Regions from separate parts of the Faecalimicrobium sp. JNUCC 81 genome, predicted to be linked through region 3. Evidence: riboswitches for the same ligand, from Rfam matches in the RefSeq annotation. Region 3 holds a riboswitch; each other region holds the start of a gene.
What was found. Region 3 has a riboswitch for thiamine pyrophosphate ahead of thiD (bifunctional hydroxymethylpyrimidine kinase/phosphomethylpyrimidine kinase). Riboswitches for the same ligand answer to the same signal wherever they lie in the genome.
Positions count from the first base shown of each region.

Region 1: it holds a riboswitch for thiamine pyrophosphate, as region 3 does, so the genes downstream of both, thiC (phosphomethylpyrimidine synthase ThiC) here and thiD (bifunctional hydroxymethylpyrimidine kinase/phosphomethylpyrimidine kinase) in region 3, are expected to answer to the same signal.
Region 2: it holds a riboswitch for thiamine pyrophosphate, as region 3 does, so the genes downstream of both, JNUCC81_RS11985 (MTH1187 family thiamine-binding protein) here and thiD (bifunctional hydroxymethylpyrimidine kinase/phosphomethylpyrimidine kinase) in region 3, are expected to answer to the same signal.

Region 1 is NZ_CM132203.1:2,604,017-2,606,225, reverse strand. It holds gene JNUCC81_RS13085 (MATE family efflux transporter) at 1-643, opposite strand, end outside; TPP riboswitch at 932-1,042, shown strand; gene thiC (phosphomethylpyrimidine synthase ThiC) at 1,216-2,209, shown strand, end outside.
Region 2 is NZ_CM132203.1:2,393,918-2,396,126, forward strand. It holds gene JNUCC81_RS11975 (ABC transporter substrate-binding protein) at 1-12, opposite strand, end outside; gene JNUCC81_RS11980 (ABC transporter permease) at 23-787, opposite strand; gene JNUCC81_RS11985 (MTH1187 family thiamine-binding protein) at 762-1,052, opposite strand; TPP riboswitch at 1,188-1,286, opposite strand; gene JNUCC81_RS11990 (NUDIX hydrolase) at 1,473-2,084, shown strand.
Region 3 is NZ_CM132203.1:1,648,027-1,650,235, forward strand. It holds gene JNUCC81_RS08175 (GIY-YIG nuclease family protein) at 112-414, shown strand; TPP riboswitch at 424-518, shown strand; gene thiD (bifunctional hydroxymethylpyrimidine kinase/phosphomethylpyrimidine kinase) at 752-1,570, shown strand; gene thiE (thiamine phosphate synthase) at 1,563-2,195, shown strand.

The DNA of each region.
Region 1 (2,209 bases), 960 kb from region 3:
TCAAGCATTCTGTAATTCTAGCAATAAGAGTAGCTATTGCAGCTCCTCTTATTCCGAGTGCAGGCATGCCTAAAAGTCCAAATATAAGTATAGTATTTAAAATACCATTAACTACAAGTCCTATGAAACTAGCCCACATTGGTAGACGAGTATTTCCAATACTTCTAAGTCCACTAGAGAATGTAAATGTTATAGTAGTAAAGAAATAACTTATAATAACTATTTGTAAATATTGAACTCCTATTTTAACTACATCTGAATCATTAGTAAATATTGACATGATTTTTTGAGGCATTAAAAGTCCTAAAGCCATAAAAGCTATAGTTAGGACTAAAGCATAAAATAACGATTTTGCTAAAACTTTTTTTATACTATTATTATCCTTTTTACCCCAAAGTTGGGCAATAAGAACTCCGGATCCGATTGCTATTCCATTAGAAAGTAGAGAGAATAAAAAGTAATATTGATTAGCTATACCAACTGATGCAAGTTCAACTTCTCCAACTTTACCTATCATCATAGTATCAAGCATATTAAGTGACGATGTTATTAAACTTTGAAGTACAATTGGTAATGTAATTAGGAATAAGTGCTTATAAAATTCTTTGTCTTTTTTATATTTGATTATTGTATTTTTAATCATAAATGTCCTCCTTAGAAAATTTCCATAAAAATAAAAAACACCCACTTAGAGTTTTTTTCAAGTGGATGTTCAACACTCATACATCTGAAAACAGTAAGATGTATAGTATATATATATAATTCAAACCAGTGTAGTTAAAATTTTGTATGGATTAATACAAAATCTTTATTATTATATAACATGGAATATATTAAGTCAATAAAAAAATCAAATATATATTTTTATAAAATGAATGATTGAATGAATAAATTTACTGTGTTACACTTAACTTGTAAAAATGATAAAAAATATTAGAGCTAGGGGAGCTAGAATTGGCTAGCTGAGATAAAAGCCTCAACTTACAAACCCTAACTACCTGATCAAGGTAATGCTTGCGAAGGGAAGCTTTATGTATAAAGTTAACTAATTTATATATTAAATTAGTGATTTATGCTAATTATTAAAGTGCTTTCCTTATATTAAAGAAAAGTACTTTTTTTAATGTAAGGAAAAAATAATCAAAAAATAATCTACATAAGCACAATAAGCTTTCTAAAAGCATTCCCTAACAAAAAAACTTTAGGGGGTAGCACATGAAATATTCAACTCAAATGGATGCAGCAAGAAAAGGAATTATAACTGAAGAAATGGAAATTGTAGCTAAAAAGGAATCAATGGATGTAAATAATCTAAGAGATTTAATAGCTAAAGGTCAAATAGTCATACCAGCAAATAAAAAGCACAAATCACTTAGTCCACATGGTATTGGAAAAAATTTAAGAACTAAAGTAAATGTAAATCTAGGTATTTCAAGAGATTGTAATAATGTAGAAAAAGAATTAGAAAAGGTTAAAACAGCCTTAGATATGAATATAGAAGCAATAATGGATTTAAGTAGTTACGGAAAAACAAGAGAGTTTAGAGAAAAATTAATAGATATATCTCATGCTATGATAGGTTCAGTTCCTATGTATGATGCAGTAGGATTTTTAGATAAAGACTTAAAAGATATTAAAGAAGAGGAATTTTTAAATGTAATAAAGCAACATGCAATAGATGGCGTAGACTTTATAACTATACATGCAGGACTTACTAGAAATGTTTGTAAAAAAATAAAAAATAATAACAGACTAACTCATATAGTATCTCGTGGAGGTTCATTATTATTTGCATGGATGGAGCTAAATGATAAAGAGAATCCTTTATATACTAACTTTGATAAAATATTAGATATTTGTGAAGAGTATGATGTTACTTTAAGTCTTGGAGATGCATGTAGACCAGGATCTATAAATGATTCTACAGATGGAGTTCAAATAGATGAACTTATTGTTCTTGGAGAACTTACTAAAAAAGCTTGGAAAAGAAATGTACAAGTTATGATAGAAGGTCCAGGACATATGGCAATTGATGAGATAGAAGCAAATGTTATTTTACAAAAGAGACTATGTCATGAAGCTCCGTTTTATGTATTAGGACCATTAGTAACAGATATAGCACCAGGATATGACCATATAACAAGTGCTATAGGTGGGGCATTGGCTAGTTCTAAAGGAGTAGACTTTTTATGCTATGTAACACCAGCAG
Region 2 (2,209 bases), 750 kb from region 3:
ATTAAATTTCATAATATCCTCCCTAATTCTTATGCTTAAGTACTACTTTTTTTATAGCTTGCATAATTGCAACAAATACTAAGCTAAATATTACTACTAATATAGTTGATGCAAAAACTTTATCTAGTGCATAAGCACTTTTTGATCTTACCATATATACTCCAAGTCCCTTAGTTCCTCCTAGCCATTCAGCTACAGTTGCAGCAACGACTGCGTAAGTTGCTGATATTTTAAGACCTGAAAAAAGTTTATCCATAGACATTGGAAACTTAAGATGTATAAATGTTTTGAATTTATTAGAGTTCATAGTTTTAAACAAATTCAAATAATCTTTGTCTATATTTTCTATCCCATCTACAAAATTTATAAGTATTGGGAAAAAACAAGTTAATGTTACCATTATTATTTTAGGCAGTGAATCAAATCCAAACCATATTATAAGAAGCGGTGCTATAGTTATAGTTGGTATAGTTTGAGATACAAGCATTATTGGATAAAAACATTTTTTAAATAATGGTATAAAATCCATTAGTATACCAATGCTTATTGATAATATTATTGAGACTACAAAACCAATTACTGCTTCATTTAAGGTTACTATAGTATGTGTATATAAGTTTTGGTAATCCTTAAAAAAAACTTGTACAATATCACTTGGTGATGGTAGCACATATTGTGGTATATCATATATATTTACAGCACCTTGCCAAATAACCAATATAAATAAAAATGTAAGTATAGGATATAAACTATTTTTTATTTTATCTATGGTTTTTAAGTTTTTCATCTATTGTTATGCCTCCAGCTTTTTCATCTACTCTAGCTATTGTTATAACTCTTTCGCATCCAAGGCTAAAAGGTATTTTATGTATTACTTTTAAAAGGTCAAATACTTCATCAAATTCACCTTCTATAGTAGTACTCATAGCTCCAATTTCATATTTTAATCCACTCTTTGAAATTTCTTCTATACAAGCATCTACTACTTTGTACATTTCTTCTTCCCCACCATAAGGTCTTAGGGGCATTACAGATACATCTGCTATTACCATTTAAATCATCCTCTCCAGATTATTTTGTCTTAGTTATGATATATTTTGAAGCCTTTTGCCCTGTTAAGTTTTAAATTAGGTCAGTAATTTTATATGATAATAAAAAAGCCTTATCCCATTAAGGATAAGACTTATACTATCTTTTTCTTGTCTCCCTACGCTGGCATTATCCAAACAGGTTAAAGGGTCGAGATTATAATCTCCTCTCAGCAATTAGCTCCCCTGATATATTCATTTGCAACTTGATTATACTATACTTATCATATTTTAACAATTATTTTATAGTTACCCAAATTTATATATCTCTATCAATTATTTATATAAATTTTAATATTTAATAATATTTTGTTAATATAAATCAACTTCTGTAATATAGTATATAATATATGTATATATTTATGCAAAACTAGGAGGACAACAATGTTAGACGATTTAAAAAATAAATTTAAAAATTATAAACCTTATATAAATGGGTCTAGTGATATGAAAAAAGCTTCTGTCTTAATACCTATAGTAAAAAAAGAAGATTCTTATTATATACTATTTGAAGTTAGATCTAAAAATCTAAGATCTCAACCTAATGAAATATCTTTTCCAGGTGGTAAAATAGAACTAGGTGAAGATCCTTATAATACGGCAATTCGTGAGACTTGCGAAGAACTAGGAACATTTAGTGATAATATTAAGATTATATCTGAACTTGACTTACTTGTAACACCGATGAATCTTATAGTTCATCCTTATTTAGGTTATATAAAGGATATTAGAGACTTAAATATAAATAAAGATGAAGTTGATCATATTTTTTTAGTACCTCTTGCTTATTTACTAGAAAATAAACCAACTTATTTTGATAACGAGATACAAATTATTCCTCATGATAATTTTCCTTATGATATAATACCAAACAAAAGAGATTATAAATTTGCTGTAGGCAAATATGATGTTTTCTTTTATAAATATAATAACTATGTAATTTGGGGAATAACCGCAAAAATATTAGAAAACTTCTTAAATTTAATAACTTCTTAAAGAAGTTATTTTTATTTTTACAAAACAAAAGACACTAGATTTAATAGTTATATCCATCAAACCTAATGCCTTTTACCAAAGCTTTTACTTTTAGTAAGCTTTTCCTCTCTTTGACTTTTATTAAA
Region 3 (2,209 bases):
TAAAGTGTTGAACTTGTATTTAAAGTAATTATCATAAAAATAATAATTACTTTAAATATATGATTTTATATAGTATTATTTAACTATACAATAATATAGATGAGGTAGAATATGCATTTTACATATATAATAAGATGTAAGGATAATTCTTTATATACGGGATACACAAATAATATATTAAGAAGAATGAAAGAACATGAAACTGGTATAAATAGCAAATATACAAAAAGTAAAGGATTTGAAAAGCTAGAAGTATACTTTGCAAGTAATAGCAGAAGTAAAGCAATGAAGTTGGAAAGTTATATAAAAAAGCAATCTAGAAATAAAAAGCTAAAGATAATAGAAAGTCCAAATGAGTTTATAGAAGAACTTGAAAATAGTTCAGACTATTCACTTGGATCTGATATAATATAAATTAATAGATATAATAGCTAGGGGAGCCAATGGCTGAGAAGTAACAACTGACCCTTATACCTGATCTGGATAATGCCAGCGTAGGAAAGCTTATACATAAATATAATATATTATATATTTATAACTATGTAGTCAAGCTATACCTAAATTAGGTATAGCTTTTTTAAATTATAAGTAAATTATAATTTATCTGTTTCGTGGATAAGTTATAATTTACTATCATCTAAACTTGAGCAACGGACCTGGTCTTTAGGTCGTTTGAGCCACGTGTGGGCGAAACACTTGAGCGACATGAGCAAAGCAAATTTTTTATAACTAAGATAAGGGGGATATGTTTATGCAAAAATATAGAATACCAACACTTACAATAGCAGGTTCGGATTCATCAGGGGGAGCAGGTGTACAAGCCGATTTAAAAACATTTAGTGCAATAGGAACATATGGAATGAGTGTTATAACAGCAATAACAGCTCAAAATACGCAAGGCGTATTTGCAGTAGAAGAATTAAGTAATGATATAATAAGAAATCAAATTGAAACTGTATTTGACGATATAGTTCCCAAATCTGTAAAAATAGGAATGGTAAGTAGCCCTGAAATCATATTAGAAATAGCAAGAACTTTAAAAAAATACAATCCAAAATATTTGGTAGTGGATCCTGTTATGATATCTAAAAGTGGATATTCGTTGCTAAAAGCACAAGCACAAGAAAATTTAATAAAGTATTTAATTCCAATGGCATATATAATAACACCTAATACAGAAGAAGCTCAAGAAATAACAAAAATAGAAATAAAAAATACTAAAGATATGAAACTAGCAGGAGAGGAAATTTTAAAAATGGGACCTAAATATGTACTAATGAAAGGTGGGCATTTAGAAGGTGATGCAGTAGATATTTTAATAGGGAAAGATACATTTGAAGTCTACAAAAGTAAAAGGTTTGACAGAAAAAATACACATGGAACAGGATGTACATTATCTTCAGCAATTGCATCTTACCTAGCATTAGGATATGACATTAAAGACTCAGTTAAACTTAGTAAGGATTATATAACAAAGGCTATAGAAAATAGTTTTGATATAGGTCATGGAGTAGGACCAGTACATCATTTCTATAAATTTGATAAAGCTAGTGAGGTAGAGTATGTTTAATAAAGAGAAACTAAAAGAATATTTAAAATTATATTTAGTTACTGATTCGGAGATTTTAAAGAATAAGGATTTTTATGAAAGTATAGAAGATGCTATAAAAGGCGGAGTTAAAATAGTCCAATTAAGAGAAAAAAATGCATCAGGTAAAGAATTTTTAGAAAGGGCAATTAAGTTAAGAAAGTTAACTAAAAAATATGATGCCCTATTAATAATAAATGACAGATTAGATATAGCAATTCTCAGCGATGCAGATGGAGTTCACGTTGGTCAAAATGATATAGATGCTAGTCTGGCTAGAAAGTTATTAGATGAAGATAAAATTATAGGTGTATCAGCTAAAACAATAGAGCAAGCACAAAAGGCAAAGTTAGATGGTGCAGATTATATAGGTGTAGGCGCCATGTATAATACATCAACTAAATTAGATGCAAAATGTATTAAATTTAATACAGTCAAAGAAATAAGAAAAAATATAGATATACCAATAGTTTTAATTGGTGGAATAAGTATAGATAAAATTAAAGAATTAAAAGAATTAGGTAGCGATGGATATGCTATTGTGTCAGCTATATTAAAAAAAGACGATATATATTTAGAAACTAAGAGGTTTATTTCAATTATCTAGAACATGTACCAAAA